One region of the Streptomyces sp. NPDC007808 genome, then DNA from elsewhere that is predicted to be linked to it. Evidence: riboswitches for the same ligand, from Rfam matches in the RefSeq annotation. Region 1 holds a riboswitch; each other region holds the start of a gene.

The links. Region 1 has a riboswitch for thiamine pyrophosphate ahead of thiO (glycine oxidase ThiO). Riboswitches for the same ligand answer to the same signal wherever they lie in the genome.
Region 2: another riboswitch for thiamine pyrophosphate. It lies ahead of ACFYNL_RS12070 (thiamine ABC transporter substrate binding subunit); the one in region 1 lies ahead of thiO (glycine oxidase ThiO).
Region 3: another riboswitch for thiamine pyrophosphate. It lies ahead of thiC (phosphomethylpyrimidine synthase ThiC); the one in region 1 lies ahead of thiO (glycine oxidase ThiO).

The regions. Positions count from the first base shown of each region.
Region 1 covers NZ_JBIAEQ010000002.1:143,670-146,937, reverse strand. Annotated here, with positions in the region: gene ACFYNL_RS06885 (thiazole synthase) at 1-357, opposite strand, end outside; gene thiS (sulfur carrier protein ThiS) at 360-581, opposite strand; gene thiO (glycine oxidase ThiO) at 578-1,744, opposite strand; TPP riboswitch at 1,742-1,853, opposite strand; gene ACFYNL_RS06870 (hypothetical protein) at 1,906-2,256, shown strand; gene ACFYNL_RS06865 (NAD(P)/FAD-dependent oxidoreductase) at 2,289-3,268, shown strand, end outside.
Region 2 covers NZ_JBIAEQ010000003.1:69,808-73,075, forward strand. Annotated here, with positions in the region: gene ACFYNL_RS12065 (ABC transporter permease) at 1-201, opposite strand, end outside; gene ACFYNL_RS12070 (thiamine ABC transporter substrate binding subunit) at 177-1,277, opposite strand; TPP riboswitch at 1,353-1,458, opposite strand; gene rlmN (23S rRNA (adenine(2503)-C(2))-methyltransferase RlmN) at 1,483-2,589, opposite strand; gene ACFYNL_RS12080 (PP2C family protein-serine/threonine phosphatase) at 2,918-3,268, shown strand, end outside.
Region 3 covers NZ_JBIAEQ010000004.1:228,901-232,168, reverse strand. Annotated here, with positions in the region: gene ACFYNL_RS16850 (YibE/F family protein) at 1-1,376, opposite strand, end outside; TPP riboswitch at 1,808-1,997, shown strand; gene thiC (phosphomethylpyrimidine synthase ThiC) at 1,990-3,268, shown strand, end outside.

The sequences.
Region 1 (3,268 bases):
CGCCGCGTCCAGCAGCTCGATCGGATCCGGCAGCAGGGTCCGCTCGTCGGCGATGACCTCCAGCTTGACCAGATCCGTACCGAGCGCCTCGCGCGCGAGGCGGGCCGTCAGCACGGCCTCACCCGCCGTGAAGCACCCCGCCGTGTTCGGCAGCACCCGGATGCCGAGCCTGTCCAGGACGGACAGAACGGAGCCGTGCACCGACGGGTCCACCCGCCGCATCGCGACCGTGGTCAGCTCCGTCCCGGACGCCACCAGCGCCCGCTCCAGCACCTCCAGGCTGGGCGCCCCTCCCGTGCCCATGATCAGGCGGGAGGTGAAGGACGAGTCGCCGATGACAAAGGGATCGTCGGCCATGGTCAGCCTCCTTGGACGGCGGTGAGGACCTCGACACGGTCCCCGTCGGCGAGGGGGGTCGACGGCCACTGGGCGCGCGGGACGACGGTTTCGTTGAGGGCGGCGGCCACCCCGGAGGGCGCCGCGGTGAGGGACTTCACGAGCGTGTCGAGAGCCGTGCCCGACTCGATCTGACGACGCTCGCCGTTGACCGAGATGGTGACCGGCCTGACCGGGGTGTTCATGCGGGCTGCTCCGTGAGTGCGGCGGGACTGAAGCGCCTGGGCGTGAACGCCCTGGCCTCCTCGGGGAGTTCACCGGTGGCCAGGACGTGCGCCATGGCGTCGCCGGTGACCGGTGTGAGCAGCACGCCGTTGCGGTAGTGGCCGGTGGCCAGCAGCAGCCCCGTCAGCTCGGTCGGGCCGAGCAGCGGCGCGTTGTCGGGGGAGCCGGGGCGCAGACCGGCCCGTGTCTCGGTGAGCGGCAGCTCCGTGATGCCCGGCACCAACTCGTGGGCGTCGCGCAGCAACTCGTACACCCCGCCCGCGGTCACCGTCGTGTCCCAGCCCAGTTCCTCGCTCGTCGCCCCGACGACCAGCTCCCCGCTCTCGCGCGGCACGAGGTACACCTGGCTGCCGCGTACCACGGCCCGAACGGTCCGGCTCAGGAACGGCGCGTACCGCTTCGGCACGGTCAGCCGCAGCACCTGGCCCTTCACGGGGCGCACCGGCGGCAGCACGTCGTCCGGGACCCCGGGCAGCAGCCCGCTGCGACTGCCGGCGGCGAGGACCACCTGGCCGGCGCGCAGCTGGGTGCCGTCCGCCGTGGTCACGCCGGCGGCCCGGTCCCGTACGACGTCGAAGCGCTCGGCCCAGGCCCGGTGGAAGACCACACCGGCCCGCTCGCACGCGGCCACCAGCGCCCCGGCCAGCCGCCGCGGATCGATCTGGTGGTCGCCGTCCACCCGCAGCCCGCCGCGCACCCCCGGCGCGAGCATCGGCTCAAGGCGCCGGCACTCACGCCCCGACAACCACTCGGATTCCAGCCCCGAGCGGCGCTGCAGGGCGTGCAGTTCCCGCAGGTGGGCCCGGTCGTCGGAGTCCAGCGCGACGGCGAGCGTGCCGCAGCGCCGGTAGCCGAGGTCATGGCCGGTGAGCTCGGTGAGCTCGGCGGCGAAGTCCGGGTACCGGCGGGCCGAGGCCAGGTTCAGACCCAGCAGCGTCTGCTCGCCGTAGTGCAGTTCCGTGACGGCGGCCAGCATCCCGGCCGCCACCTGGGCGGCGCCGCCGCCCGGCTCGGGATCCACGACGGCCGTCGTGAACCCGCGTCCCGCGGCCCGCCACGCCGTGACGAGCCCGATGATTCCGCCCCCGATGACAAGGACGTCTGACGTTCGCGTACGCGACATGGGCGTCCAGCCCCTCCCTTCGCCGGCATGACCCGGATCAGGTTCGTACGGTCGGAGGCCGCCAGCCTCCCTCTCAGCCCGGTGCGTCCGGGCTCCCGCGAGTGCTCTACGTTGGCCACCCTAGCCCGACGCCGCAGACCTCAGTAAGGGAGCCCGTGCCCGTGGCCCGCTCGCTCGACGGACTCGTCCTCGCCCCCGTGGCCGACCAAGCCCCAGGTCAGGTGGGTACCCGCACCCGGTTCACCTACCACGAGAAGGACGGTGAGATCTGGGCGGAGTACGCGGGCGGCGACGTCGTGCGCGGGTATCTGGTCGGCACCAGGGCAGGTGACCGGCTGGACTTCCGGTACGTGCAGCTCAAGCGCGACGGGACGACGTCGTCGGGCCACTGTGTGTCGACGGTGACCGACCTGCCCGACGGGCGGGTGCGCCTGGCGGAGAGCTGGGAGTGGGAGTCGCAGGCGGGTCGGGGCACGAGTGTTGTGGAGCAGGTCACTGAGCACGCCCCCTGACTGACGAATTGTCAGTTGTCTATGGTGATCAGGTGAGCGAGCAGACGCAGCAACAGGGCACGTCACAGGCGCGACGCGTGGTCGTCGCGGGCGCGGGCATGGCCGGGGTGCAGACCGCGGTCGCCCTGCGCGAACAGGGCTTCACCGGCACGGTCACGCTGATCGGCGCCGAACCCCACCAGCCGTACGACCGGCCTCCGCTGTCCAAGGCCGTCCTGCTCGGCAACGCCGAAGGCTCCGCCTTCGACGTCGACTTCGACGCCCTCGACATCGAACTGCGGCTGGGGCGCGAGGTGCTGGGCGTGCGCTCCGCCGACCACGAGCTGGACACCGAGGCCGGGGCCGTCCCGTACGACGTCCTCGTGCTCGCCACCGGCGCCGAACCCATCCGGCTGCCGGGTGCGGAAGGCGTTCCGGGGGTGCATCTGCTGCGCACCCTGGACGACGCCGAGCGGCTGCGGCCGGTGCTCGCACGGCAGCACGACATCGTCGTCGTCGGGGCGGGCTGGATCGGTGCGGAGTTCGCCACGGCCGCGCGCGAGGCGGGCTGCGCGGTGACCGTCGTGGAGGCCGCCGACCGACCGCTCGCGGGTGCGCTGCCCGCGGCGGTGGCGGCGCCGATGACCTCCTGGTACGCGGACAGCGGGGCCGTACTGCGGACGCACGCGCGTGTGGAGCGCGTCGAGCCCGGCGCGGTCGTCCTCGACGACGGCTCGCGGATCCCGGCTGGCGCCGTGGTGGTCGGCATCGGGGCGCGGCCCGCCACCGCATGGCTGGCCGGTTCGGGCATCGAGCTCGGCGCGCACGACGAGGTCGTCGCCGACTCCCACCTGCGCACCTCGGTGCCGGACGTGTACGCCGTCGGTGACTGCGCCTCGTTCCCTTCGGGCAGGTACGGCGAGCGCCTCCTGGTCCACCACTGGGACAACGCCCTGCAGGGCCCGCGCACGGTCGCCGCCAACATCCTCGGCGAGGCCACGGGTGAGCCGCCCGCCGTCTACGACCCCGTGCC
Region 2 (3,268 bases), on a different contig from region 1:
GGGCTCCGCGAGCACATCCAGGAGGCGCCCGAACTGCCAGGCCCCGTCGGCCTTCAGACCGCGCGCGACGATGGCGGCGACGGGATAGGCGAAGAAGACCGCGAAGAACGCGACGGGTACGGCGACGAGACCGAGCGGCACCGCCGCGCCCCGCGCGGCCCTCGTGCGGGAGGCCGCTACTTCAGTACGAGCGAGGTCCACGACTTGACCCAGTCGTCACGGTTGTCGGCGATCTTCGCCGGGGCCATCGTCTCGGGGTCCTCCGCCTGCGGGCCGTACTTCGTGAACTCCGGCGGCACCTGGGCGCCCTCGCGCACCGGGTAGACGAACATGTTGAGCGGCATGTCCTCCTGGAACGTCGTGCTCAGCAGGAAGTCGAGGAGCGCCTTGCCGCCCTCGGCGTTGCGGGCGTTGCTCAGCAGGCCCGCGTACTCGACCTGGCGGAAGCAGGTGCCGGTCGCTACGCCTGTGGGCGCGGTGGTCGGCTTGGGATCGGCGTAGATCACCTCGGCGGGCGGTGAGGAGGCGTACGACACGACGAGCGGCCGGTCGGCCTTGGCCTTCTTGCCGCCCGCGGAGCCGGAGAACTCCTCGTTGTAGGCCTGCTCCCAGCCGTCGACGACCTTGACGCCGTTGGCCTTCAGCTTCTTCCAGTAGTCCTGCCAGCCGTCGTCGCCGTACCTGGCGGCGGTGCCGAGCAGGAAGCCCAGGCCCGGCGAGGAGGTGGAGGCGTTCTCGGTGACGAGGAGGTTGCGGTACTCGGGCTTGACCAGGTCGTCGAAGGAGGCGGGCGGGGTCAGCTTGTGCTCGCTGAAGTACGCCTTGTCGTAGTTGACGCAGATGTCGCCGGTGTCGACGGGCGTCACCCGGTGCTTGTCCTGGTCGACCCGGTACTCGGGCAGGACCTGGTCGGAGCCCTTGGCCTCGTACGACTGGAACAGCCCGTTGTCGAGCGCGCGGGAGAGCAGGGTGTTGTCGACGCCGAAGAAGACGTCGCCCTGCGGGTTGTCCTTGGTCAGGATCGCCTTGTTGACGGCCTGCCCGGCGTCGCCGTCCTCCAGGACCTTGACCTTGTAGCCGGACTTCTTCTCGAAGGCGGCGAGGACGTCCTTGGACACGGCCCACGAGTTGTGGCTGACCAGCGTGACGGTCTTGGAACCACCACCGCTGCCCCCTGCGCCGTCGCCGTCGGACGATCCGCACGCGGCCAGCGCGGGCAGCGCGAGGAGACCGAGACCGGCGAGCGAGGCCGTGGCCTTGTACTTGGTGATGCTCACTGATTCCTCCTGGAGTGACCAGGAAGAGACGCGGCCCTGGCCGGAACCCCAGGGGCTCCGGGCAGGGCGCAACAGCTTGAGTGGTGACCGATCTCCCTACCCAGAATGACCTGGGCCAGGTTCGGAGGGTCTGCGGCCGGTGCCGCACTCTCAGCGCTGTGGCGCTCCCCTGTCGGAATATGCAGATGTTCTTACGGCGGTCAGACTACCGCTCGGTCGCGGCGAGCTGCCCACACGCCCCGTCGATCTCCTGACCACGGGTGTCCCGAATCGTCACCGGCACACCATGCGCGGCGATGGCTTCGACGAACGCCTTCTCGTCCTCGGGCCGGGAGGCGGTCCACTTCGAACCGGGAGTCGGGTTCAACGGAATCAGGTTCACATGCACGGGCTTGCCCTTGAGCAGCCGCCCGAGCCGGTCACCGCGCCAGGCCTGGTCGTTGATGTCCCGGATGAGGGCGTACTCGATGGACAGCCGCCGTCCGCTCTTCGCGACGTACTCGAACCCGGCGTCGAGGACCTCCCGCACCTTCCACCGCGTGTTCACGGGGACGAGGGTGTCGCGCAGCTCGTCGTCGGGGGCGTGCAGCGAGATGGCGAGCCGGCACTTGAAGCCCTCGTCGGCGAACCGGTGGATGGCCGGGACGAGCCCGACCGTCGAGACGGTGATCCCGCGCTGGGACAGCCCCAGCCCGTCGGGCTCGGGATCGGTCAGCCGCCGGATGGCCCCCACGACCCGGTTGTAGTTGGCGAGCGGCTCGCCCATCCCCATGAAGACGATGTTCGACAGCCTCGCCGGCCCACCCGGCACCTCTCCGTCCCGCAGCGCCCGCATCCCGTCCACGATCTGGTGGACGATCTCGGCGGTGGACAGATTGCGGTCCAGCCCCGCCTGCCCGGTCGCACAGAACGGGCAGTTCATCCCGCACCCCGCCTGCGAGCTGATGCACATCGTCACCCGGTCCGGGTACCGCATCAGCACCGACTCCACGAGCGTCCCGTCGAACAGCCGCCACAGCGTCTTGCGGGTGTCGCCCTGGTCGGTCGACAGATGCCGTACGACGGTCATCAGCTCAGGGAACAGCTCCTCGCGCAGCTTGTCGCGCGAACCGGCGGGGATGTCGGTCCACTGCTCCGGGTCGTGCGCGTACCGCGCGAAGTAGTGCTGCGAGAGCTGCTTGGCACGAAACGGCTTCTCGCCGATCGCGGCAACGGCGTCCTTGCGCTCTCCGGGCGTGAGATCGGCAAGATGCCGCGGCGGCTTCTTGGCTCCGCGCGGGGCGACGAAAGTGAGTTCTCCGGGCTTAGGCATGGCTGTACCAGTGTCGCAGATCGAATCGGGTGACCTGCGGCTGTCGCCTGCTACGGCTGCCGTAGGTAGTCGTCACCGGTCGCCGCTGAGCGGCCTCGGACGGCCCAGAGAAGGCCCAGAGACGGCCCAGCGGAGATCACTCGTCGGCTGCCGGCCCCTCATCAAGCCGGACCTTGACCTGGCGGTTGTGGGCGGTGCACCCGAGGACCTCCCCGTTGACCAGGCCTTAGTTCACTGATCGGGTTGCCGCCGACAGAGGAAGGGGCGGGTCTCCATCAGGGCGATGCCAGGAAGCATGAATCGCACCATTTGTCCATATCCTGCATCCATGATTATCGACTACGCGGCAGTGTTCAGAGCGCTGCCGGGCGCGGTCGCTCTGCTGACTCCCGAACTGGTCTTCGCCGACGCCAACCTCGCGTGGCTGCGCCAGGCCGGACGCAGCCGCGACCAGGTGGTGGGCCGCTACCTTTTCGACGCCTTCCCCGGCAGCCCGCGGGACCCGGCAGCCTCCGACGCCCGCCACCTGGAGGCATCCCTGCGAGCGGTCCTGGCCAACCGCAAGATCGACATGGACCTGCAGCGCTACGACGTGGAATCCGCGCAGCGCCCCGGCCATTGGGAGGAACGCTACTGGAGCGTGGTCAACGCGCCCGTCTTCGCGCCCGACGGCCAGATC
Region 3 (3,268 bases), on a different contig from region 1:
ACGATCTCCTCCGCCACCAGCTCGCTGTTGGCGACCGTGCCGACGCCGCTCTGCGCGATCGAGAAGAGCAGCAGCAGCGGCAGCGCGGCGCCCGCGTAGGCGAGGACGAGTGTGTTGACCACGGACGCGATGTGGTCGCGGCCGATCCGGATACCCGCTTGGTACAGCCCGCGCCAGCCCATCGTGGGGTTGGCCTCGTGGAGCTCCCAGACGGCGGACGTCTGGGTGACCGTCACGTCGTCGAGGACACCGAGCGAGCCGATGATGATTCCGGCGAGCAGCAGACCACTCATGTCGATCGACGGGTACAGGCCGTGGATCAGTCCGGTGTTGTCGTCGGTGTTGCCAGTGAGCGCCGCCCAGTCGATGAACACCGAGCCGAGGAAGCCGATCAGCAACAGCGAGATGAGCGTGCCGAGCACCGCGACGGACGTCCGGGCCGACAAGCCGTGGCACAGGTACAGGGCGATGAGCATGATGGCGCTCGACCCGACCACCGCCACGACCAGCGGGTTGGAGCCCTGAAGGATCGCCGGCAGGATGAAGAAGTTCAGCACCATGAAGCTGATGGCCAGCGAGATCAGCGCCATGACACCACGCATCCGCCCGACGATCACGACGGCGACCGCGAAGATGCCGGCGAGCACGGACAACGGCACTCGACGGTTCACGTCGGTGACCGAGTACTGCAGGTCCTTGGGCGCCGAGGGTTCGTAGGCGACCACGACCTCCTGGCCCTCGCTCAACTGCCGTGACTGGTCGGGCTGCACGATCTCCGTGAACGTCCGGCCCTTGTCCTTGCCGGTGTCGACGCGGATCGTCGCCTTCTTGCAGGTGCCGTTCTCCTGCTGCACGGCGGAGGAGCCCTCGGCCGTGGAGGTGTCACCGGTCGGGGGCACCCCCGAGGCGCCTGCTTCCTTGCAGCTCACCTCGACCACCTGGGTGACCGTGGCTTGCTGCGTCTGCCGGTCGAAGCCGACGCCTGTGCGCTCGTGCGGCGGGGCGCCGCCCGGCCACAGCACGACGAGCCCCACCATCACTGCCGCGGCGAACGGGATCAGGACCGCCGCGATGACCTTGCGCAGATGCTGGGAGACGGGCGCCGCGGGGCCGTGGGCGTGACTGTGCGAGTGCCCATGGCCGCCGCCCCCGCCTCCACCCTGGCCCCCGCCACCGTCACCGTGCGAGCCACCGGAACCGGGCCCATGCCCGTGCCCCCCACCCCCGAAGTCGTCCCCGTGGCCGCCCCCGAAGCCATCCCCGTGACCGCCCCCGGAACCCGGCCCATGACCGTGTCCCCCGCCGAAGTCGTCCCCGTGACCGCCCCCGAAGCCGTCCCCGCTCCCCCCACCAGGTCCGCGACCGGGCCCTTCCACGTCCCCGGGCCCTCGCCCCGGCGCGCCGCGATAGGCGGGACCGTAACCCCGTACGCCACCCGCCCGGGGCCCCCGCTCGTGCCCGCCGCCGGCGCCGGTCCCGCCTCCGCTGCCATGCTCCTGCACCCCACCGGAACCCCGGCCGTGCTCGTGCCAGCCGTCGGATCCAGCCGCGTGGTCGCCGGACCCATCGCCGGACCCATCGCCGGAACCACGGCCGAACTCACCGTCGTATCTGCCTCGGGGCATCGCCGAACCCCGGCCGTCCGTAAGGCCGTTGCCTCGTGCGGGGCCGTTTCCGGAGCCCGAGCCGCGGTGCGGCTCGGGCGGTGGGTACGGAGGTTCATGCGTCGTGGTCACCGACCGATCATCGCAAGAACGAGGGGGGCCCTCTGTTCACCGCGCCCGAATTGACGCTAGCGTGGAGCCACCTTTGTACACGCGGGAGCTCGGAGCACCGGGCTGAGAGGGCGCTGACCTCCGTCCCAGCGATGTTTCACATGAAACATCACCCATCGCGAGTGATGTTGCACACGAAACATCGGCAGACGGATACCGCTGCGTCGACCGCCGAACCTGTTACCGGGTAATGCCGGCGTAGGGAGTAGGTCTCATGACCATCAAGGACGCGCGCACGCCTGCCTCCGTTCAGGACGAGAAGTCCCAGGAGGCCGGGAAGTCCATCGGCTGGCACAAGGCGTACGTCGAGGGCTCACGCCCCGATCTGCGGGTGCCGGTCCGCCAGGTGCACCTCACCAACGGGCAGTCGGTCACGCTGTACGACACGTCGGGCCCGTACACCGATCCACTCGCCGAGACGGATGTCCGCAGGGGGCTGCCTCCGTTGCGGGAGAACTGGATCATCGCCCGCGGCGACACAGAGGAGTACGCGGGCCGTCCCGTCCGTCCCGAGGACGACGGGATCAAGCACACCTCGCCGCGTGGTGGCCTGCGCAACCTCGACGCCGTCTTCCCCGGCAGGCCGCGTCAGCCGCGTCGTAGCCGGGACGGCAAGGCGGTGACGCAGCTCGCCTACGCGCGCCGTGGCGAGATCACTCCCGAGATGGAGTTCGTAGCCATCAGGGAGAACGTTTCTCCCGAGGTGGTGCGCGACGAGATCGCGGCGGGCCGGGCGGTGCTGCCGGCCAACGTCAACCACCCGGAGATCGAGCCGATGATCATCGGCAAGCGGTTCCTGGTGAAGGTCAACGCCAACATCGGCAACTCCGCGGTCACCTCCTCCATCGAGGAGGAGGTCGAGAAGATGACCTGGGCGACCCGCTGGGGTGCCGACACGGTCATGGACCTGTCCACCGGCCGCAACATCCACACCACGCGCGAATGGGTGCTGCGCAACTCCCCCGTCCCGATCGGCACGGTGCCGCTCTACCAGGCGCTGGAGAAGGTGGACGGCCGCGCCGAGGAACTGACCTGGGAGATCTACAAGGACACGGTCATCGAGCAGGCCGAGCAGGGCGTGGACTACATGACGGTCCACGCGGGCGTGCGCCTGCCGTACGTACCGCTCACCGCCAACCGCAAGACCGGCATCGTCTCCCGTGGCGGCTCGATCATGGCCGCGTGGTGCCTCGCGCACCACAAGGAGAGCTTCCTGTACGAGAACTTCGAGGAGCTGTGCGAGATCCTCGCGGCGTACGACGTCACGTACTCGCTCGGCGACGGCCTGCGGCCGGGCTCGATCGCGGACGCCAACGACGAGGCGCAGTTCGCGGAGTTGAAGACGCTCGGGGAACTCAACACGATCGCCAAGCGTTTCAACGTACAGACCATGATCGAGGGCCCGGGACATGTCCCGATGCACAAGATCAAGGAGAACATCGACCTTCAGCAGGAGATCTGCGATGAAGCTCCGTTCTATACGCTCGGCCCGC